3 regions of the Vibrio sp. 03_296 genome follow, and region 1 is predicted to be linked to each of the others. Evidence: predicted binding sites of a transcription regulator. Region 1 holds the regulator's gene; each other region holds the start of a gene.
What was found. Region 1 encodes MetJ, which represses methionine synthesis genes. Its sites were predicted from a motif close to TTAGACNTNTANANGTCTAA; they were not measured.

Region 1 (8,218 bases):
CGCAAAGCTTGTTGATAGCCTTGTTGTCTAAACTGACAAAGTGCTGCGGATTTTGGCCCTGAAATTTGGGCGATGCGTTTGTGGCCCAGTTGAGTCAGGTAGTTCACCGCTTCAAAGGCAGAGGTCAAGTTATCGATATGAACCGTCGGCAGTTCGAGGTCGGGGGCGAACTCGCAGGCCATGACCATCGGAGGAAGATTTTTCTGTTCTGGCTTGCTCACATCAAAAGGTAAGTCAGTACCAAGCAGTAGCATACCATCCGCTTGCTTGGTAAAAACGAGATTGACGAGTGAGCTTTCACGGCGCTTTTGTTGGCCGCTGTCACCGAGTAGAACCAAATATCCCTGCTCAATGGCGGCATCTTCAATGCCACGAATGATCTCTGTGTAGTAAGGATCACAAATGTCAGGAACGATCGCGACGATAGTGCGTGACTCGTTGCGGCGTAAATTGCGTGCCAGCGAATTTGGGGAATAACCAGCTTCCAACACCGCATCTTCCACACGCTTACGCGTTGTGGCGGATACTTTGTCTGGATTCATCAGCGCTCTCGAAACCGTTGCCGTTGAAACTCCTGCAAGCTGGGCAACATCCTTCATTGTCGCCATATACTAACCCTCTCAAAATGTTCGCCAATTATGACGTTTAGTTATTGTTCTGATTCGGAAAATAAAATCGAATTATGAGTTGCCTCGTTCTAATTTGAATAGTCTATTCAATTCTTTATTTAAAGTTACGGGCGAATTAACAAAATCCGCATTTCATTCGTGATGGTCGTCACGTAAAGAAGCAAATTGTTGCAATTTTCAACGTTAGAGTGAGGTGGTAAACGTTTGCTAACTCAGATCCTGCGGCTCAATATCCAAATTCCAACGTACTTTTTTTGCATCTGGTAACAAATCGATAGCAGGTTTCGTGCTCGAGAGTATTTTCTGCATCAAGGAACGATGTTGAGTTTGAAGCAGAAGCTGCCAGCGGTATTTGCCCGCACGTTTGGCTAGTGGGGCGGGTGTTGGGCCGAGCACGAGACAACTGTGATCAAACAAGGGATGAGACTCGAGAGTCATACGCACTTGGCGCAAGAATGTTTCGACGATTTCACTGTGATTGGCTTCTGCGCGAAATAGCGTTAGAAAACTAAACGGGGGAAGTTGGGCAATTTTCCGTTCTTCCAGTGCAGACTGCGCAAAGTGCCGGTAATCCTTGGTCAACAGAGCTTTGAGCAAAGTGTGTTCTGGATGATGGGTTTGTAAGATCACTTCGCCAGGTTTGCTGGCACGCCCTGCTCGTCCCGCGACTTGAATAAACAACTGAGCCAATCGCTCGGACGCTCGGAAGTCACTGCTGTATAATGACCCATCAACATCCAATAGTGCCACTAACGTCACGTCTGGGAAATGATGGCCTTTAGCCAGCATTTGCGTGCCAATTAAAATTTGGTATTCCCCTTTGCGAATGGCTTCTAAAGCGCTTTCGAGGCTACCTTTGCGTCGTGTGCTATCGCGGTCGATGCGAATTGCTTTGTAGTCAGGAAACAGGGTCGTCAACTGGTTTTCCAGTTGCTCAGTGCCGACACCAACTGTCACCAGTTGTGTAGAGCCACAACCTTGGCACTGGTGAATAATAGGTTGTTGAGAGCCACAGTGGTGACAGCGGATTTCATTGCTGTACTGGTGATAAGTGTAATAGGCATCGCAGCGTTTGCACTCGGCAATCCAACCACATTCATGGCACATTAACGCAGGGGAGAAGCCTCGACGATTGAGAAATAGCATCACCTGATTGCCCGCTTTTAAATGACGACGCATTTCAGCAATGAGTGGCGCTGAGAGGCCACTTTCCAGATAGAGCCCTTTGACATCCAGCACTTTATTGGTGGTTGGCACGGCCATTCCTGCTCGTTGGGTCAGCGAGAGATGATGATATTTGCCCGTAAGTGCGTTGTGTAAGGTTTCTAACGCGGGCGTGGCTGAACCGAGAACAATTGGAATGCCTTCTTTTGCCGCTCGCATCACAGCCACATCGCGAGCATGGTAACGCAGGCTATCTTGTTGTTTGTATGAAGCGTCGTGCTCTTCATCGACAATGATGATCCCTAGCTGGGCAAATGGGATCAGTAGTGCAGAGCGTGTACCAATGACAATGCCCGCCGCTTTGTCTCGTGCGGAAAGCCAAGCGTTGAGACGTTCAGTATCATTAAGACCAGAATGGATGACGGCGACTGGCACATCAAACCGTTGACGAAAACGATTGATGGTTTGTGGTGTTAAACCAATTTCAGGGACCAACACCAGGGCCTGTTTACCTTGTTCCAAAATGGGTTTGATCAAGTTGAGATAAACTTCGGTTTTGCCTGAGCCTGTGACCCCTTCCAACAAATAACAGCCAAAGTCTGTCTGGCTGTTTACGGTGGCAATGGCAATGGCTTGCTCTTGGTTGAGTTTCGGCTTATCGACGGGATGTTCAATCGGATTCCCCCAACGAGTTAACTGTGGCGTTTTTTCTTCACAGGTGATCCAGCCTTTTTCTTCCAAGGTGCGTAAGGTTGTGGATGCCACTTCCTCATCTAGAAAGGCCTGGTGAGGCAGAGGGCCATTAGCAAGCATATTCAATACTTTCGCTTGCTTTATCGCGCGACTGTTTAGCCCTTGCATCAACTGGTTTTTGCCTAACTCGGTCAACTGCCATTCTTGTAGAGTCGCAAAGTCAGCCGCTTTACCTTTTCTTAGTGCTGCAGGGAGGGCGTTATGCAGTGTTTCACCAAGGGGATATTGGTAAAACTGGCTACACCAAAGTAATAAACTGTAGACGGAATCGGGCCAAATAGAACGATGATCCAACACCGCTTTAAGGGGTTTAAGTTGCTCGCGTGGAAAGTCTGATTCTTGAACTAAAGCGGTGACAATGCCAATCAAGGTTTGTCGTCCAAACGGCACACTCACGCGACCACCAATGATCGGAAAAAGGTGTCCAGGAACGAGATAATCAAATTGTTTATCGAGTGGCACTGGCAGCGCAACACGAGCAATGGATGGACGCATAACGTGGTGTTTCATGGCAAAAATAATGACTTACAGTCTAATGGAAGCGAGGTAGAAATACGAGAAAAGGGCATGCTCGAACAGAGAGAGGAAAACTGTATAAAAAACTAGCGGAAAATCGCGGAAATAGGTTGATTCGAAAGAGACGATTCATTACTATATCGCGCCTTAAGATATGGCTTTAATTCTATTTTAGCGGTATCTGAGTTTTATTTTTAACTGCGTGTGGTGTGCGGCAAAGACTCGTATAGCGACACGGCCTACTATTTGAGGTTATCCCATGAAAGCTGGTATCCATCCAGAATACAAAGCAGTAAACGCAACTTGTTCTTGCGGCAACTCTTTCGTTTTCAACTCTACTCTAGATAAAGAATCTATCCACCTAGACGTATGTGACAAGTGCCACCCATTCTACACTGGTAAGCAACGTATCGTTGATACAGGCGGCCGTGTTGATCGCTTCAACAAGCGTTTCGGTGCTCTATCAAGCGGTAAGAAATAATAGCGTTAGCTATTGCTGTTTGAGAAAAAAGGTCGCTTATGCGGCCTTTTTTGCATTCAGCGTCTAGGTGACGCTTTCTCTCAAGCTCCCTCCCTTATGCCATCTGGTCTTACTTCTATCTTATTCACAATTTTTATAGATTTGCCTCGCAATCTTGGCTAGGAAGATTGACTTATATCAATTAGAATTTCTCTCTAAATTGAACAAAAAGGCAGAGTTTTTGTTCAAGCTAAAGTGTTCCCCCCTTTACCGTACACGCAAAAAGAGAATAACCATTTATGTCCGATGACAATAGCCAGCAAATGACCCCTGAAGAAGTACTTCGCCAACAAGCTCTTGATTATCATGCTTTGCCAACGGCGGGTAAAATTGCCGTCGCTCTAACCAAACCTGCGGAAACCGCTAAAGATCTTGCTTTAGCTTACAGTCCAGGTGTCGCAGAGCCGGTTCGCGAAATCGCACAAAACCCAGACAACGTTTACAAGTACACCTCAAAGGGAAATATGGTGGCCGTTATCTCTAACGGTACGGCTATTTTGGGCCTAGGTAATTTAGGTCCTTTGGCATCAAAGCCAGTAATGGAAGGGAAGGCGCTGCTGTTTAAGCGTTTTGCTGGTCTTGATTCTATCGATATCGAAGTGAAGCATCGCACCATCGACGAATTTGTGGATACGGTAGCGAACATTGCAGATACCTTTGGTGGTATCAACCTAGAAGACATCAAAGCCCCGGATTGTTTTGAAATTGAAAAACGTCTGATTGAGCGTTGCGATGTACCCGTCTTCCATGATGACCAACACGGTACGGCGATCGTGACTGCCGCTGGTATGCTGAATGCGATTGAGTTGCAGGGTAAAAAGTTGAACGAGTGTATTATCGTTTGTCTTGGCGCTGGGGCTGCTGCGGTGGCGTGTATGGAGCTGTTGATCAAATGTGGCGCGATGCGTGAAAAGATCTACATGCTGGATCGTAAAGGTGTGATTCACACACGTCGTGATGATCTCAACGAATACAAGCAACTGTTTGCCAACAATACAGACAAGCGCACACTAGAAGATGTGATCAGCGGTGCGGATCTCTTCCTTGGCGTGTCTGGTCCAAACCTAATGCCAGCAGAAGCGCTGAAGCTGATGGCGGATAAACCGGTTGTGTTTGCGTGTTCAAACCCTGATCCAGAGATCAAGCCAGAGTTGGCGCATGAAGTGCGCAGCGATCTTATTATGGGTACAGGACGCAGCGACTATCCAAACCAAGTGAACAACGTGTTGTGCTTCCCATTCATTTTCCGTGGTGCACTGGATGTTCGTGCGAGTGAAATCAATGATGAAATGAAGTTGGCAGCGGTTGAAGCGATTCGTCAATTGGCGAAAGAGCCAGTGCCAGAAGCGGTATTGAAAGCGGCAGGTGTTGAATCGCTGAGCTTTGGTCCGCAATACATTATTCCAAAACCAATGGATTCACGTTTGTTGCCTCGCGTGGCGAAAGCCGTTGCTCAGGCGGCCGTTGATACCGGTGTTGCTCGTATTCCAATGCCAGAAAACTACATGGCCGAGTAAATCATAGCCTAAACAAACGGGACGCTTTAAGCGTCCCGTTTTTGATCAGATACCACTTTCCCCCGGTGTGGTAAAGCTAACGAGGTTTAGTCGTCATACGCTTCAAATTCGATACCCATCGCCGTCATTAATTCTTTGGCTTCTGTTGGGATATCATCCGGGCGATCCTTTCTGAGATCTTCATCCGTCGGCAGTGGCTGGCCTGTGTACGCATGCAGGAATGCCTCACACAACAACTCACTATTTGTTGCGTGGCGTAGGTTGTTAATTTGACGACGAGTACGTTCATCCGTCAGAACTTTTAGTACTTTAAGCGGGATAGAAACGGTAATTTTTTTTACTTGCTCGCTTTTCTTTCCATGCTCTGCGTATGGACTTATGTATTCGCCATTCCAGTCAGCCATTGCGCACCTTCAGAGTAATAATCGGTTAATAAAAATTGTAAGCGGAGATTTTAGCTGGATTTACCGCCATAAGCAAAGACATATAGACGTCTAGAAGTGTTGACGTCTTAAATTTTGATGGTTAAAGTGACAACTATTAATGGAGAGGAAGGCGTCCGATAACAGTAGCGCATTCTTATTAAGAATTCATCTTCGCAGAAAGGAAACATCATGAGTCACCACAAGCCAGCTACGATTGCCGTTAGAACGGGCATCGAATCCGATACTCAATACCGTGCCGTTGTGCCACCGATCTATTTGTCGACGAACTATGGTTTCTCTGCCTTTGGTGAAGTGCCTAAATACGACTATACCCGCTCAGGCAACCCCAATCGTGGCCTACTAGAGCAAGCGTTGTTTGAGCTTGAGTCTGGTAAAGGCGCGGTGGTTACAAACTGCGGGACATCGGCACTCAACTTGTGGGTTTCTGCTTTTTTAAGTCCTGACGATCTTATTGTAGCCCCTCATGATTGTTATGGCGGTACCTACCGTCTTTTCAATACTCGAGCGAAGAAAGGGGATTTTAAAGTCCGCTTTGTCGACCAATCCGACAGTGCTGCACTGGATGCGGCGTTAGCGCTTAACCCTAAGCTGGTGTTGCTTGAAACACCTTCCAACCCGCTCGTGCGTGTGGTGGACATCGCGGAAGTGTGTGAGAAAGCCCATAAAGTGGGTGCGTTGGTGGCGGTCGATAACACCTTTTTGACACCAGTGTACCAAAAGCCTTTGGAGCTGGGGGCTGACTTTGTGATTCACTCGACAACCAAGTACATCAATGGGCATTCTGATGTGATTGGCGGTGTGGTGATCACCAAAACCGAAGAGCACGCAACAGAGCTAGCATGGTGGGGGAACTGCCTTGGTGCAACCGGCACGCCATTTGACAGCTATATGACGCTGCGTGGCATCCGCACCTTGGGGGCACGTATGCGCGTGCATGAAGAAAGTTCGCAACAAATCCTCTCTTATCTGCAAACTCAAGAGTTAGTCGGCACCATTTATCACCCGAGTTTGCCAGCGCATCCCGGCCATGAGGTTGCTAAAAAGCAGCAATCGGGCTTTGGCTCGATGTTGAGCTTTGAATTTGCTGGCAGCTTCGAGCAATTGAAAGTGTTTGTGAAAGCGCTAGATTTATTTTCATTAGCGGAGTCACTTGGTGGTGTCGAAAGTTTGGTTTGTCATCCTGCTTCCATGACTCATCGTGCGATGGGAGAGGAAGCGCTCGCAGAAGCAGGCGTCACGCAACAGTTATTGCGTTTATCCGTGGGGCTGGAAGATGCGCAAGATCTGATTGCCGACCTCAAGCAGGCCTTTCAACAAGCGAAGGAGAGCTGTTAATGAGTCAAGTTCGACAACTGCACAAATTTGGTGGAAGCAGCCTTGCGGATCCGGATTGCTATCGTCGTGTGGTGAACATCCTCAAAGAGTACTCGGGTGACAACGATTTAGTGGTGGTGTCGGCAGCGGGCAAAACCACCAACCGCTTAATTGAATTTAGTGAGGCGCTGGAGAAGGACGGCCGTTTGGCTCACGAAGCATTGCAAGCTTTGCGCCAATATCAAACCGGCTTGGTGGAAGCACTGATCGCGCCGAACCAGCGTAGCGAGCTGCTTGATCAACTTGCTGATGAGTTCAGCACGTTGGCCGAGCTCTCCGCACCACTCACAACCGCGCAAAAAGCAGCGATCTTAGGCCATGGAGAAGTGTGGTCGTCGCGTCTACTGGCTGCGTTGTTGAACCAACATGATCTGGCTGCGGTGGCTCAGGACGCGCGTGCGTTTTTACGGGCTGAAACAGGCACCCAACCTGAAGTGGATCGAGCTCGTTCTTATCCTCTGATTAAAGAAGTGTTGGCGCAGCACTCACATCGCCGTGTGGTGATCACCGGCTTTATGGCGCAAAACCAAGCCGGCGAAACGGTCTTATTAGGGCGCAATGGCTCTGACTACTCTGCTACCGTGATTGGTGCGCTGGCGGAAGTGGCTAGAGTGACGATTTGGAGTGATGTGGCTGGGGTGTACAGCGCCGACCCTCGTTTGGTCAGTGACGCTTGTTTGCTGCCGTTACTGCGTTTGGATGAAGCCAGTGAACTTGCACGCTTAGCCGCTCCAGTCCTACATAGCCGAACATTACAGCCAGTGGCACAAAGTGCCACCGAGCTTAATCTGCGCTGCAGTTACACGCCTGAGTCAGGTTCTACCCGTATTGAACGCGTGTTGGCGTCTGGGCGCGGTGCCAAAATTATCACCTCGCTTGATGATGTTATGTTAGTGCAGTTGAACTTCTCTGCCGGTCATGACTTTGATCGCCAGCAGCAAGAGGTATTGCGTGCACTCAAACGCGCGCAGTTGGAACCATTGGCGTTTGAAGCACAAAAAGATCAATTTAAGCTGCGCTTAGCGTATACCACAGAAATTGCTGGTGGCGCTTTGGCACATCTGCAAGAGTTGGGTTTGGCCGCCGAGATCAAGCTGAAAGAGGGTTTTTCGCTGGTCGCCGCTGTCGGGGCTGGAGTCACGAACAATGCCAGCCATTGTTTTGGTTTCTACCAACAACTGAAACACTCTCCTGTGGAATTCATTTCTGAAGCTGAATCAGGATTGAGTTTGGTTGCGGTGATGCGCCGAGTCGATATTCCGGTACTGGTGAAAGCGATCCATACCCAACTATTTCAAG
Region 2 (8,218 bases), on a different contig from region 1:
TACATAATTTGATCCAGGTCATAAAGAGAAAATTCATTTTTCTCTATGCAGTTTCTTCATGATGACATGTGAAAGATTTCATCTTGGCTTTGTCCTTAAGCGAAAATGCAATCTAAAGTGTCAATTTTGCGTTTCACACCCTGTAAAACAACAATTACATAGGTTTACCCTAATTTTAGCCCGCTAGCTACCAAAAAGATCAGCTTTTTACTACTATGCACGCCCTCAATCGCAAATGAAATTTAACCACTGATGGAAAAACACTCACGTAGAGAAGACTGGATCGCCATATTAACCGGCACCTTTCTCGTCGCCCAAGGCGTCTTTTTTCTGCAATCAGCCAATCTACTGACAGGCGGGACAACTGGGCTTGCTCTGTTAGTCACTCAGTTTACTCCATTCACTTTTGGAATGTTGTATTTTTTGGCGAACTGCCCTTTCTATTTATTGGCTTGGAAACGCTATGGGCGTCGCTTTGCTTTTAATAGTGCCATTTCTGGTGGTTTAGTCTCAATTTTTGCCGATAACCTATATTTAGTAATCTCTGTTGAGCATATCAATGAAGTTTACTGCGCGATTGCGGGTGGGCTGTTAATGGGCCTAGGAATGCTTATCCTATTTCGTCATCGCTCCAGTTTGGGGGGCTTTAACGTGCTTTGCCTCTACATCCAAGATAAATTTGGTGTTTCAGTGGGGAAATCGCAGATGGCAATTGATGCAACCATCCTATTTGCTTCCTTTTTCTTTGTCAGCCCGACCACGATCGCACTGTCGATTCTCGGCGCTTTTGCGTTGAATTTAGTACTCGCAATGAATCATAAGCCGCATCGATACTCGGTTCGTTATCAATAACCTGTTTCTCCCATGTAACAAAAAAAGGCTTTGGAACTTCCAAAGCCTTTGAACGTATTAGGGGCGTGCCATTAGCGTTCTTTACAACGAACAACAAACTTAACGTTCAATCAAGAGAATACGAGTCTCGTAAGGTTTGAGTACTTGGTGATGTGAAGCCATGGCACTCGGTCGATTTTGGTAATTAGACAGCAAACATTTCGCTTTACGCATGTCGAGACCCAATGGCAATACACACTCCACCTCTTCCCCGTAGTAGTTATTGATGCACACCAGTTGCTGAGCCGAACTGGTCCGCGCATAGGCAAACACACTCTGATGCTCGGGTAATAAGTCTTGATAATCACCTTGGGTGATCACTGGCACTTCTTTACGTAGTTCAATCAATCGTTTATAGAAATAGAACACAGAATTGAGATCCGCCACAGCCGCTTCCGCGTTGATCTTCGAGTAGTTACTCGCCACCGCTAACCACGGTTCTCCTTGTGTAAATCCTGCGTGTTTTTCATCTGACCATTGCATTGGGGTGCGTGAATTATCACGAGACTTTTGTGCCAAAATCGCCATCATCTCGTTATGGTCAACTCCCTGCTGCTCAACCATGATCTGATACATGTTGGTGCTTTCAACATCACGATACTGTTCAATCTCGGTATACCTTGGGTTGGTCATGCCAATTTCTTCGCCTTGATAAACATAAGGCGTGCCTTGCATCATATGAACCGAGGCTGCCAACATCTTTGCAGATTCAACCCGATACGCTTGATCGTTACCCAAACGGCTCACGACACGTGGCTGATCATGGTTACACCAAAAGAGCGCTCCCCAACCTTTGCCATTCAGGCCCGTTTGCCAATGATTAAAGATCTGTTTGAGTTGTAGAAAATCAAATGGTGCCCTGGTCCATTTTTCACCCTTTGGATAATCCACTTTCAGGTGATGAAAATTGAACACCATGGAAAGTTCTTTGCCATCAAGAGAGGAGTACTGCTGACAATGCTCTAAGGTTGTCGACGACATCTCACCTACGGTCACACTGCCATACTTTTGGAAAACAGCTTGACTGATCTCTTGGAGATAGTCGTGTACACGCGGTCCATCGGTATAAAAACGACGCCCGTCGCCAATCTCATCATTGCAAAAATCTTGTTGCTTCGAAATCAGATTGATGACGTCCAGACGAAATCCGTCAACGCCTTTTTCCGCCCAAAAACGAATAACGTTTTTCACTTCCTCACGAACCGTAGGATTTTCCCAATTGAGATCGGCCTGCTCTTTGGCAAAAAGGTGCAGATAATATTGGCCGGTTTGTTCATCCAGAGCCCAAGCGCTGCCGCCAAACTTAGACTGCCAATTATTCGGCTCCTTTCCTTCGACCGGGTCTTTCCAGATGTAGTAATCCCGATATGGACTGTTTTTGTTACCCAATGCCGATTGAAACCAAGCGTGCTCGGTCGAGGTGTGGTTCACCACAATGTCCATGATAAGACGGATTCCGAGCTGATGCGCTTTCTCGAGCAACTCATCAAAATCCGCCATCGTGCCAAACTGAGGGTTAATTTGGTAGTAATCCGAAATGTCGTATCCATTATCGACCATCGGCGATTGGTAAACCGGCGTCAGCCAGATTGCATCAATACCGAGATGCTTCAAGTATTCCAACTTAGAGATGATGCCTTGGATATCTCCCGTCCCCTTTGCCCCACTGTCGCAAAAGCTTTTTGGGTAAATTTGATAAATAGTGGCGGTTTTCCACCAATGGGCATCTGTGTTGCGTGTTGTCATGGTAAAGACTCACTTACCGAAGAGAAACAAAGCGGAGTGGCCATTCGCCACTCCAAATCGATGAAATTATGCGTTTACCGGTTCGAGCTCGCCTTTGGCTTCTGCTCGCTTGTAAAACACCAAAGTGAGGGCTGCTGGCAGCACAATAGCGGTTAGCATCGCCAGTGCGTAAACACCCCAAAATTGTGGTTGAATTGAGAGAATGCCAGGTAGGCCACCCACCCCGATACCATTTGCCATCACACCAGCACTACCACAAATTGCGGCCGCTACAGCACTACCAATCATCGCGCTTAACATAGGGAACTTGTACTTGAGGTTGATGCCGTACATGGCTGGCTCAGTCACACCTAAATAGGCTGAAATCGCAGCTGGCACAGAGATGTCACGCTCGCCATGTTTTTTACTGATAATGATGATGCCAACAACGGCAGACGCCTGCGCGATATTTGACAACGCAATCAACGGCCAAATTGGCGTCCCCCCCATCTCTTGCATCAACTGCAAATCCACGGCGTTGGTTGTATGGTGAATACCGGTGATCACAAGTGGTGCGTACAAGAAGCCAAAGATCATCGACCCTAACACTGCAAAATCGCCCGTCATGGCCGCTTTTGCCGCAAATGCCACGCCATCACCCAGAACACGGCCAAACGGACCAATCAAAGAATGGGCAAGAATAACGGATAGGATGATCGAGACAAACGGCACCACCACGAGGTAGAGGTAAGAAGGGACGATGCGCTTTAAGTTGGTTTCAATGAAAGCCAACGCGACACCAGCCAACATAGCTGGGATCACCTGCGCTTGATAGCCGACCTTTTCAATCACAAACAGGCCAAAGTCCCACACTTCTGGGGCTTGTTTACCAATTAAGTAGGCGTTCATGAGCTGCGGTGAAACCAGTGTGACACCGAGCGTAATGCCCAGAATCGGTGTTCCGCCAAGTTTCTTCACGGTAGACCAACAAACCCCTACCGGTAGGAAGAAGAAAATCGCTTCGCCAATCAACCATAAAAAGGAGTGAACCGTTGCCCAAAACTGGCTAATCTCCGTCAATGTCTGGCCATCAAACATCTTGATGTCACCAATTACATTACGGAAGCCAAGGATTAAACCACCAGTGATGATCGCAGGGAGCAGAGGGACAAAAATTTCAGCAAGATGGGAGATTCCACGCTCAATGATATTCATGTTTTGACGAGCCGCCAATTTCGCATCGTCTTTGCTCGCTTCCGATTGACCTGAAACCTCGAGCAACACTTTATAGACAGCATCAACTTCCGTGCCAATCACCACTTGAAATTGACCCGCGTTGGTAAAGCATCCTTTAACCATCGGCAATGTTTCGATTTGCTTAACATCGGCGGCCGACGTGTCGTTCAACACAAAGCGAAGGCGTGTCAAACAGTGGCTGACACTGGCGATGTTGTCATTTCCTCCGATAAGCTCGATGAGACGTTCGACGTCCTTGCGCGCTATCTTACTCATAACTCTGTCCACCCTATTCTGATCTACTCAATTATAGTTTTTAGACAATGGGAACATTCCCATTCCTTAATTTAATATTGCCAGCTTTTATAAATAAACAAAATGGGAACAGTCCCATTAATTGAAAGTGATCACAGTCTAGATCGGAAACACAAGAAAAATGAAAGGGTTAGTGTTGGATCGGTGCTTGAGTGATGTGTGAGATAGTTTCCTCACCATTCATTTGAGAAATCAGCATCTTAGCGGCCTTTTCTCCCGCTTGCTTGTAACCGGGATCGACACTGAACACCTTTGGAAAAAGAAAAGAGAGCAACTCATTGCCGCCCACGCCTGTGACACAAACGTCTTCGCGTCCCAGTTCTTGAAGTCGTTTGATGACGCCCAATGCCAAGGTATCGCTCGCACAGACAATCGCTTGAGTATTGTCCGCCAACACCCCATCAACTAAGTGATAGGCACTCTCATGATTGAGTTTGCCAGTTTGATAACGAGCCTCAACACCGTGTTTTTGGCACCACGACAAGTAGGCATTTAAACGCGACCAGCCCGTGGTTTTATCTTCTTTATTCACACCAATATAAGCGATATGGCTCAGCGATAAAGATTGCAAGTGTTCTAACGCCAGCTCAATCACGCGCTGATTATCGTAGTTAATAGAGGAAACCTCTTCCGCAGGCGTGGCAATCACCACGGCTCGATCTTGCCAACCGGCTAAGGTTTGTAGATCGATATCGGTAAAGCCAAACACAATAACGCCATCGACATTACGACGACGCAGCACTTCTAAGTGCTCGTTGGTCTTCTCGCGATCGAACTGACTCTCCATGATCACCGCATCATACCCTGCTTGATACAGCACATTAAGCATACTACCGACAGCACGATTTTCTGAGGGTGAGTCGAGACGCGAGATAATCACCCCAACCACCTTCTGACTACCACCACGCATCGATTGAGCAGATTTAGAAGGCACATAACCTGAGTCTTGTATCACCTGTTCTACTTTCGCTCGGGTTTCAGGTTTTACCTTGGGATCATTGGTCAGCACCCGCGAAACGGTCGATTTACCGACCCCAGACAAACGGGCAATATCGAGAATAGTTAGCTTTTTGCTCATAATAGGCCAGGAAAGACGTTCAATAATAAAAAGGCCGCTTAGCGACCTTTTACTTGTTCTTTTACATAGAGTGGCACATCGCGGATGCTATCAAGCACCACCGTTGCCAGTTGCTCACCCTGCGGGGTGACAGGTTTACCAGTGCGTACCAAAATCTTAGTTGCAACCCCTGCCGCTTCGGCAGCCATCATATCTTCGGCTTTGTCACCCACCATCACCGAGCGAGCCATATCGATTTTGAGGAAATCACGCGCTGAGATAAACATCCCAGGTTTGGGTTTGCGACAATCACAATCTTGTTTGTAATCCCCCACACCGTGTTCTGCATGGTGCGGACAGTAATAAATACCGTCAAATTCAACGCCGTTGTCCGCGAAATTCCAATCCATCCATTGGGTCAGAGAAAGGAAGCGATCTTCGCTAAATTTGCCACGGGCAATCCCCGACTGATTGGTGACCAACACCAAAAGATACCCCATATCCTTTAGGGCCTTCGTCGCCTCAAACACACCTTCAATGTATTCAAAGTCGTGCTCGTCATGAACGTAACCATGATCAACGTTAATCACGCCATCACGATCCAAAAAAACAGCTGGTTTTGCCAAAGTATCTGTCTCTGTCACAAAGGAATATAAGCCGAGATTATACCTTAAAAGCGCTACATTGCGAGTTTCCAAGCCGTGAGGTACATCGTCAAAACACCCTCTATATACGAATATCACCTAACTCATAGCAAATCCGTTAGCCCCAAACAAACGTTTAGACGTCTAGACGTAAAAATATCTATTGACTTAAAAACACGAAAGCCATAGCATCATCTAAAAAGTGAGCTAGAGCTCAAAATAATATTCTGTTGTCCCTGCACAGGTTGAGAAATGATTGAAATTAACCAAGTAAATAAAGTGTTCTATCAAGGCAGTAAGGAAATCCATGCCTTGAAAGACATTAACTTACACATCGCAGAAGGCACCATTTTTGGTGTGATCGGGTCATCGGGTGCAGGGAAAAGCACGCTGATCCGCTGCGTGAATATGTTAGAAGCACCAAGCAGTGGTTCTATTGTGGTGGATGGCGTTGATTTAACGCAACTGAGTAAAAAGCAACTTAGCGAAACTCGCCGCAATATCGGTATGATTTTCCAGCACTTCAACTTGCTCTCTTCTCGCACTGTGTTTGACAACGTTGCCCTGCCATTAGAGTTAGCCGGAAAAGATAAAGAGCAAATCCAAAGCAAAGTAACGGAGCTGCTCAAGTTGGTGGGTTTGGCCGACAAGCATGAAAGCTATCCAGCCAACTTAAGTGGTGGTCAAAAGCAACGCGTGGCGATTGCGCGAGCACTGGCCAGCGATCCAAAAGTACTGCTGTGTGATGAAGCCACCAGCGCGCTGGATCCTGCGACCACTCAATCCATTTTGGAGTTGCTCAAAGAGATCAACCGCAAGCTGAAAATCACCATTTTGTTGATTACTCACGAGATGGATGTCGTGAAAAGCATCTGTCACGAAGTCGCCATCATTGGTGATGGCGAGTTGGTCGAGAAAGGTACGGTGGGAGAAATCTTTGCCCATCCAAAAACTGAGTTAGCTCATAACTTTATTCGCTCAACCTTAGATCTGTCGATCCCTGAAGATTACCAGGCACGCTTGCAAGCAACGCGTGTTGAAGGCAGCTATCCTCTAGTGCGTTTGGAATTTACCGGTGCGACGGTTGACGCACCTTTGGTGTCGCAGATTTCTCGTAAATACAACATCGACATCAGCATTCTCAGTTCCGATCTCGACTACGCCGGCGGTGTGAAGTTTGGCATGATGGTCGCAGAGCTGTTTGGTAACGAAGAAGACGATAACGCAGCGATTGAATACCTGCGCGAGAACAACGTAAAAGTGGAGGTTCTGGGTTATGTCCTTTAATGACCTATCTCAATGGCTAAGTTTAAACACTGACCTGCTGCTGGGCGCAACTTGGCAAACGCTTTATATGGTTGCGGTTGCCGGCGTCGTTGGTTTTGCGATTGGTATTCCTTTGGGCGTAATTCTGCACACCACCAAAAAAGGTGGTTTGCTTGAAAACACCAAATTCAACAGCGTACTTGGTGCCATTGTCAATATTGGCCGCTCTGTGCCATTTTTGGTCTTGATGGTGGCGATCATTCCCGTCACCAAACTGTTAGTCGGCACGTTCATCGGCACGACAGCGGCGATTGTTCCGCTCACCATTGGTGCTATCCCATTTGTTGCACGCCTCATTGAAGGAGCACTGTTGGAAGTTCCGACTGGGCTGATTGAAGCCGCGCAGTCGATGGGCGCAACACCACTACAAATCATCACTAAAGTACTGCTTCCTGAAGCATTGCCGACCATTGTTAACTCCGTCACCATTACGTTGGTAACCTTGGTGAGCTACTCTGCCATGGCGGGCACCGTTGGTGGTGGCGGTCTTGGTGACGTGGCGATTCGCTACGGTTTCCACCGCTACGATGTCACTATCATGGCGGTCACTGTGGTGATGTTGATTGTGTTGGTACAAATTATTCAGTCTATCGGTGACGCCATCGTACGCCGTGTAGACCACAGATAAGCATTGAAAGATTCAAAATTATAAGGAGATTTACTATGAAATTTAGCCTCAAAGGTTTACTGACCATTATTGCCGCAGCCTCAACATTGGTATTAGCAGGTTGTGGCGAAAAAGCCGTTGACACGAGCAAAGTAAAAGTTGGCGTTATGGCGGGTGCCGAAGCACAAGTTGCGGAAGTTGCAGCGAAAGTAGCCAAAGAAAAATACGGCCTTGACGTGGAATTGGTCACTTTCACTGACTACGTGACACCAAACGCGGCATTGGATGACGGTTCTATCGATATCAACGCGTTCCAACACAAACCATACCTAGATCGTCAAGTGGAAGACCGTGGCTACAAACTGACCATCGCTGGCAACACTTTTGTTTACCCTATCGCGGGCTACTCAAAACAAG
Region 3 (8,218 bases), on a different contig from region 1:
ATGTAATAAAAAAGCGAAGCTCACCAGCTTCGCTTTTTTATTGTTCATTGACCAAAGACTATTGAGTGAGCGACTCTTCAAGCGTTCTTAAACATAACGCGACATTTTCCTCTCTCGCACCGTAACCCATCAAGCCTATACGCCACGCTTTACCAGCGAGCGCTCCCAGACCAGCGCCAATTTCCAAGTTATAAGTTTCAAGCAAATGGCTACGCACTTTCGCTTCATCGATACCTTCAGGCACATAGATCGCGTTTAATTGAGGCAAACGGTACTCTTCATCCACCACAAATTGGAAACCCAGTTTTTCGAGACCCACTTTCAGCTTGTTGTGCATTTTTTCATGCCGCGCCCAAGCGTTCTCCAAGCCTTCATTTTTCAGCATCAACAACGCTTCGTGCAGTGAATACAAGCTGTTAACGGGGGCAGTATGATGATAACTGCGTTTTCCTTCCCCACTCCAATACCCTAACACTAAGCTTTGGTCTAAGAACCAGCTTTGCACGGGTGTTTTGCGTGATTGAATTTTCTCAATGGCGGCAGAAGAAAACGTCACAGGAGCAAGACCAGGGACACAAGACAGACATTTTTGACTACCGGAATACACAGCATCAAGTTGCCATTCATCGACTTTAAGCGGGATACCTCCCAGCGAAGTGACCGTATCAACAATCGTCAGCACACCATATTGTTTTGCTAATTTCCCCAATGTCTCCGCATCACTTCTTGCGCCTGTCGATGTTTCTGCATGAACAAAAGCCAAAATTTTGCTATCCGGATGTTGCGTTAAGGCCTGCTCGACCTTCTCAACCGAGACTGGCGTTCCCCATTCATCATCCACTAACACCGCCTCTCCACCAGCACGAATGACATTTTCACGCATGCGCTCACCAAACACCCCATTGCGGCAGACGATGACTTTATCTCCCGGCTCAATCAGGTTCACAAAGCACGCTTCCATTCCCGCACTACCTGGTGCAGAAACCGCAATGGTAAAATCATTCTCAGTTTGAAAGGCGTATTTAAGCAGTTGCTTGAGCTCATCCATCATCTGAATAAACAACGGATCCAAGTGCCCAACCGTTGGGCGGCTTAGTGCTTGTAGTACTTGCGGGGAAATATCAGACGGTCCTGGCCCCATTAAAATACGACGTGGGGGAATAAAGCTTTGAATTGACATACCGGCTCCTTGCTAAGTGTGAAAAAGGTTAACGGACAGCGTAATCGTTTTAATGCAAATTATGTTTCTCCACACTAAAGCAAACGAGCAACGACAGCAATTAGCCGACAGTCTTAGAGGTCAAACCAGTGTCACAAATTTGTTAATAAAAACTTTCAATCAAGATCGAATTAAGCGTTGACATTGGAGTGTGAAAAACGTTCAATGTTTAAGCTTTTTGCAGAAGAGGAGCACTGCCCAGGCAGATGTTTTGTGGAGCCGCAACTCCAACACAGAACATTCAGGGGGAGTAGTGCCGAGGTAGATCAAAATTGCAGGATTTGATCTGTCGGTTGACTTGGGTTGAGTCCCATCAACTGTCATCAGCTCAGCCTGATGAAGAGCTTCTGAGATGGATTTTCTGATTATTCAAACTGACCTCTCTAAACCGCTCTGCCCCTTTCCTCACCAAAACAAACATCGGATGTTGGATTACCAACGGTTAATATTTTTCGGAAGTCGTGGGAGAAATGCCGTGAGCGCATTGAATGTAGCGAAATTTGGTGGAACAAGTGTTGCAAACTTTGAGGCAATGAGTCGTTGCTCGGCCATTATTGAAAACAATCCAGAGACACGCTTAGTCGTAAGCAGTGCATGCTCTGGCGTCACTAACCTATTGGTAGAGTTAGCCAATGGTGTTCAATCACAAGAAAGACGCGCTGAACTTCTAGCCCAATTGGCTGAAATTCATGATGCGATTCTCAATCAATTGGAAGATGCCACCGAAGCGGCAGCAGAGGTGTATGCGATTCTTGATACCATTACGAGCCTTGCTGAAGCGGCATCCATTCAAGCCAGCAATAAACTCACCGACCACTTGGTCGCGTGTGGCGAGTTGATGTCGACCCATATTCTGGCCCAGTTGATGCGTGAACGCGGTGTCAATGCAGTGCGATTTGATATTCGAGAGGTGCTACGCACAGACGACAACTTTGGCCGCGCAGAGCCGGACGTGGCGAAGATTGCAGAGCTGGCGCAAGAGAAGCTTTTGCCACTTTGCCGCGATTACGTGGTAGTGACTCAAGGCTTCATCGGATCGGATGAGGAAGGCAATACCACCACCTTAGGTCGTGGTGGTAGTGACTACAGTGCGGCCTTGATAGCTGAAGGGTTGAAAGCAACCGGGTTAGAAATCTGGACTGACGTCCCTGGGATTTACACCACGGATCCACGCATCGCAGCGAAAGCCGCGCCAATTCCAGAAATCAGCTTTGCAGAAGCGTCTGAAATGGCGAACTTTGGTGCAAAAATCCTGCACCCTTCAACCCTCGTTCCAGCCCTTCGTCACGACATTCCCGTTTTTGTCGGATCGTCAAAAGAGCCAGAAAAAGGCGGTACTTGGATTCGCCACGAAGCTCAGAGTTCACCGCTTTTCCGTGCATTAGCGCTGCGCTGCAACCAAACCATGGTGACGTTACGCAGTGCGAAGATGTTCCATGCATACGGCTTTCTTGCCAAAGTGTTTGAAATTCTCGCGAAACACAAAATCTCCGTGGATTTGATCACCACATCAGAAATCAGCGTTTCCCTCACTCTAGACAAAACGGACACTTCTGGTGGGGCACCTGAGCTACCACAAGCCGCTCGTCAAGAACTGGAAGAACTGTGTACGGTCGAAGTTGAACACAATCTGTGTTTGGTGGCATTGATTGGTAACCATATGGAAACCAAGGGTTACGCTAAAGAAGTCTTCAGCACCTTAGGGGATTTCAATTTACGTATGATCTGCTACGGGGCAAGTGATCACAATCTTTGCTTCTTAGTCGATGCTCACGACTCTAAGAGCGTGATCCAAAAACTGCATCAAGATCTTTTTGAACGCTAAACATCGTTCTAAGATCACATTGATCCAAAGAGAAAAGGTCACATCGCTGTGACCTTTTCTTTTTCTCAACGCTGGCCAGTATCAGCCATTAATGTTTGGACCAAGCCATTTTTCGGCTTCCAGTAAATCCCAACCTTTACGCTCAGCATAGCTTTCCACTTGGTCTTGCTGAATTTGTGCGATGGCAAAATAACGCGAATCGGGATGAGAAAAATACCATCCTGATACCGAAGCTCCCGGCCACATCGCGTAACTGCTGGTGAGTGACATGCCAATGGTTTCTTCTACGTTAAGCAGTTCCCACAACGGCCCTTTCTCGGTGTGCTCAGGACAGGCAGGGTAACCCGGCGCAGGACGGATCCCCTGGTATTTCTCACGGATCAATTCTTCGTTTGAAAGGTTTTCGTCGGCAGCATAGCCCCAAATCTCTTTACGGACACGTTCATGCAGATACTCTGCAAAAGCTTCCGCTAGACGATCGGCAACCGCTTGAATCATGATCGCGTTGTAGTCATCCCCCTGTGCTTTGAACTGATCTGCGAGTTCACGCTCGTTCACACCACCCGTCACAGCAAAAGCACCGATCCAATCATTTTTGCCACTCTCTTTTGGAGCAACGTAATCTGACAAACAGTAATTCGCCCCTTTGGGTTTCTCCGTCTGTTGACGAAGATTGTGCAGCACTTTCGCTACTTGAGTGCGAGACTCATCGGTATAGACTTCAATATCATCGCCAACGCTTGCCGCTGGGAACAAACCACACATGCCACGCGCCTTGAGTAACCCCTCTCGTTCGATACGGTCTAGCCACTCGTTAGCATCTTCAAATAAACGCTTCGCTTCTTCGCCTACCTCTTCATGATCAAAGATGGTTGGGTATTTGCCCACTAGGGACCACGTGAGGAAAAATGGTGTCCAGTCGATGTATTGGCGCAACGTCGCCACATCAAAGTCGTCAAACACGTGCACACCTGGCTGGCTAGGTACAGGAGGCGTATAGCTTTGCCAATCAATCGCCACCTTGTTCGCACGTGCCGCTTCTAGCGTCACAGGCTTAGTACGCGGCTTCTTGCGATTATGCTGATCGCGAACCAACTCATAATCGGCCTGCAGGCGTTCAACAAAAGCAGGACGCAACTCATCAGAGAGCAACGAGGTACACACGCCGACTGCGCGAGAGGCGTTATTCACGTATACCACCGGATGTGAGTAGTTTTGTTCAATCTTCACCGCGGTGTGCGCCTTGGATGTTGTCGCGCCGCCAATAAGCAAAGGCAAGTCAAAGCCAAGACGCTCCATCTCTTTGGCTACGTGCACCATTTCATCGAGTGATGGGGTAATCAGACCAGAAAGACCGATGATATCGACTTGTTGCTCTTTCGCGACTTTCAAGATCTGCTCACACGGCACCATCACACCAAGATCGATGATCTCGTAGTTGTTACATTGCAGTACTACGCCAACAATGTTTTTGCCGATATCGTGTACATCCCCTTTCACCGTCGCCAATAAGATCTTACCGTTTGAAGAACCTGCTTGTTTTGATGCATTGATGAAGGGCTCCAAGTGAGCCACCGCCTGCTTCATGACGCGTGCTGATTTCACCACTTGTGGTAAGAACATTTTGCCCTCACCAAACAGATCGCCCACCACGTTCATGCCGTCCATCAGAGGACCTTCAATCACCTCCAGTGGTTTGCTGGCGTTTAAGCGCGCTTCTTCGGTGTCCTCGACAATGAACTCGGTGATCCCCTTAACCAAAGCATGCTCAAGACGTTTCTCGACAGGCCAAGTACGCCACTCCAGTGCCGATGCGTCTTCTTGCTTGCCTACGGCATTTTCACGGTACTCTTCGGCAATCTCCAATAAACGTTCAGTGGCATCGTCGCGGCGGTTCAGTACGACATCTTCGACCGCTTCACGTAACCTTTCAGGCACGTTGTCATAAATTTCGAGCTGGCCAGCATTCACGATGCCCATGTCCATCCCGTTCTTAAAGCAGTGGTAAAGGAATACAGCGTGTATCGCTTCACGGACGTAATTGTTGCCGCGGAATGAGAAGGAAACGTTCGATACCCCGCCGGAGATCATCGCATGTGGCAAATCGCGTTTGATGTCTGCCACCGCTTCAATAAAGTCGACCGCGTAGTTGTTGTGTTCATCAATGCCCGTTGCAACGGCGAAAATATTGGGGTCGAAGATAACATCTTCCGGTGGGAAACCGACTTCATCAACCAAAATACGATAGGCTTGGGTGCAGATCTCCAGTTTGCGTTCACGCGTATCCGCTTGGCCGACTTCATCAAATGCCATTACGATCACAGCGGCGCCATAGCGACGAATCAACTTCGCCTGTTCGACAAACTTCTCTTTCCCCTCTTTGAGAGAAATAGAGTTCACGATGCCCTTGCCCTGGATACACTTGAGGCCAGCTTCAATCACTTCCCATTTAGAAGAGTCGACCATGATCGGCACTTTGGAGATTTCAGGTTCAGATGCACATAGGTTAAGGAAACGCACCATGCACGCTTCTGCATCGAGCATCCCTTCATCCATGTTGATGTCGATGATTTGCGCACCGTTTTCCACTTGCTCACGTGCAACGTCCAACGCTTCATCATACAGTTCTTCTTTGATCAAGCGTTTAAAACGCGCAGAGCCAGTAACGTTAGTGCGCTCACCCACGTTAACAAAAAGGGTATCTTTGGCAATCGTCAGCGGCTCTAAGCCAGATAAACGACAGGCGACTGGAATCTCAGGCAAAACACGAGGACTCACTCCTTCCACCGCCATTGCCATATGGCGAATATGTTCTGGCGTGGTACCACAACAACCACCAATCAGGTTGAGAAAACCACTTTGCGCCCACTCTTTGACGTGTTCCGCCATCTCTTCTGGAGAGAGGTCGTACTCACCAAAGGCATTCGGCAGGCCCGCATTCGGGTGAGTGGAAACAAACGTTTCAGAAATTCGAGAAAGCTCTTCAACATAAGGGCGCAATTCGTCGGGTCCAAGCGCACAGTTTAAGCCAAAAGAGATAGGTCGTACGTGACGAAGAGAGTTGTAAAAGGCTTCCGTCGTCTGACCGGAAAGCGTTCGACCTGAGGCATCGGTGATGGTGCCCGAAATCATGACAGGGAGTGCGAAACCTAATTCTTCAAACACCGAATCCACCGCAAACGCACACGCTTTCGCATTCAAGGTATCAAAAATAGTTTCGATAAGGATGAGATCAGAACCACCGCGGATCAGTGCACGAGTCGATTCAGAATAGGCCTCTACCAGCTCATCAAAGCTGACGTTGCGATAGCCCGGGTCGTTTACATCTGGCGAAATGGAACAAGTACGGTTGGTTGGACCAAGCACTCCCGCAACATAGCGCGGTTTCGCGGGATTTTTGGCTGTCCACTCATCCGCGGCTTCACGTGCTAACTTCGCGGCAGCAAAGTTGATCTCTTCGCTCAGGCTTTCCATATCGTAGTCAGCCATCGCGATGGTGGTGGTGTTAAAGGTGTTGGTTTCAAGAATATCAGCACCCGCTTCTAGATAGGCATGATGAATTTCTTTAATCAACTGCGGCTGAGTTAGCACCAGTAAGTCGTTATTGCCTTTTAAATCGCTATGCCAATCAGCAAAACGCTCACCACGATAATCTTGCTCCTGCAACTTGTAGCCTTGGATCATGGTGCCCATACCACCATCAATCAATAAGATTCGCTGCTTCAGTTGTGCTTCAATCTGCGCTCTAATATTACTTCCCACAATACCGCCTCATTCCTTTTTCTAATATCGACATCCTATCACACAATCTTCAGGAGTCTAGACGTCTAAAAATACTAATTTCATTACAGCTCATTTGGACTAATTTACTAGGAAAAAGAGATTGCTATTTGCTCATCAAACGAGGAGAATTTCGTTCACAAATTGTTACAAATAGAGAACTGTATGTCGGTCTACTATACTCTCTGCTTTCTATCCGCTGCAGCAATGCTGATTGCTTTTGTAAACAGCAAGATAGGCAAAATGCAGACTACCATCGCGATTACCGCGGGTTCAATGGTGCTCTCATTACTTATTTTAATTGCTGGTCAGAACAACTGGTTCCACTTAACTGAAATCGCTACACAAACCATGTCGAGCATCGACTTTGAAGATTTCCTCCTCAAAGGTATTTTGGGCTTCTTATTGTTTGCCGGTGGTTTAGGCATCAAACTACCCAATCTTAAAGATCAAAAATGGGAAATTACCGTGTTAGCCTTAGGAGCGACACTTTTCTCTACTTTCTTTATTGGTTTTGCTCTTTATGGCATTTGCCAGCTCATTGGCATTCAGTTTGATCTGATTTACTGCCTGCTTTTCGGTGCACTCATTTCACCGACCGACCCGATAGCCGTTTTAGCCATCGTGAAAAAACTCAAGGCACCGCGTCGAATCTCAACCCAGATTGAAGGTGAATCACTGTTCAATGATGGCTTTGGTCTCGTGATTTTTGTGACCTTGTTTACCATCGCATTTGGCCACGAAACCCCCACGGTAGGCAGCGTTACCATGCTGTTTATCCAGGAAGCGATCGGCGGTATTTTGTATGGTTTCGCGTTGGGGTTACTCTTCCATTATCTTATCTGTGCCACAGATGACCACTCAATGGAGCTACTGCTCACTATTGGCATTCCAACAGCAGGCTATGCTTTTGCAGAAGTGCTCCATGTTTCAGGTCCTTTAGCCATGGTGGTTTCTGGAATAATGATTGGTAACTGGACGCGCTTCATCGGCTTCTCTAAAGAGAGTGAAGATCATCTCGACCATTTCTGGGAGCTCGTTGATGAGTTTCTGAACGGTGTGCTTTTCCTTCTGATTGGTATGTCGATGTTGCTGTTTAAGTTCCACCAAGAGGACTGGATCTTAATGGCGATTGCCATCCCTCTTGTATTAGCAGCTCGCTACCTCAGCGTATTTCTCTCATACATCGGCTTTAATCGCTTTCGTCGCTACAACCCGTGGTCAATTAAAATCCTCACTTGGGGTGGATTGCGCGGTGGTTTAGCCTTAGCGATGGCTCTCTCAATTCCATCGGGTATCTGGGTTATTCCAGATAAGCTCATCGACGTGAAAGAGATTATTCTGGTGATGACCTACGCGGTGGTGGTTTTTTCAATATTGGTTCAGGGCTCAAC

Region 2: a site for MetJ is predicted at 6,005-6,024, ahead of metN (methionine ABC transporter ATP-binding protein MetN). Genes of this name have one in related genera too.
Region 3: a site for MetJ is predicted at 6,856-6,875, ahead of metH (methionine synthase). Genes of this name have one in related genera too.

Annotation. Positions count from the first base shown of each region.
Region 1 covers NZ_NPKW01000062.1:12,242-20,459, forward strand. The annotation lists gene cytR (DNA-binding transcriptional regulator CytR) at 1-608, opposite strand, end outside; gene priA (primosomal protein N') at 837-3,041, opposite strand; gene rpmE (50S ribosomal protein L31) at 3,322-3,543, shown strand; gene CIK04_RS07460 (malic enzyme-like NAD(P)-binding protein) at 3,822-5,099, shown strand; gene metJ (met regulon transcriptional regulator MetJ) at 5,186-5,503, opposite strand; gene CIK04_RS07470 (O-succinylhomoserine (thiol)-lyase) at 5,714-6,880, shown strand; gene CIK04_RS07475 (bifunctional aspartate kinase/homoserine dehydrogenase II) at 6,880-8,218, shown strand, end outside.
Region 2 covers NZ_NPKW01000029.1:15,449-23,666, forward strand. The annotation lists gene CIK04_RS02165 (YitT family protein) at 253-852, shown strand; gene treC (alpha,alpha-phosphotrehalase) at 952-2,637, opposite strand; gene treB (PTS trehalose transporter subunit IIBC) at 2,704-4,128, opposite strand; gene treR (trehalose operon repressor TreR) at 4,298-5,245, opposite strand; gene gmhB (D-glycero-beta-D-manno-heptose 1,7-bisphosphate 7-phosphatase) at 5,284-5,922, opposite strand; gene metN (methionine ABC transporter ATP-binding protein MetN) at 6,121-7,155, shown strand; gene CIK04_RS02195 (methionine ABC transporter permease) at 7,145-7,822, shown strand; gene ilpA (MetQ/NlpA family lipoprotein adhesin IlpA) at 7,858-8,218, shown strand, end outside.
Region 3 covers NZ_NPKW01000033.1:3,386-11,603, reverse strand. The annotation lists gene CIK04_RS02750 (alanine--glyoxylate aminotransferase family protein) at 59-1,180, opposite strand; lysine riboswitch at 1,396-1,574, shown strand; gene lysC (lysine-sensitive aspartokinase 3) at 1,695-3,044, shown strand; gene metH (methionine synthase) at 3,126-6,806, opposite strand; gene CIK04_RS02730 (sodium:proton antiporter) at 6,990-8,218, shown strand, end outside.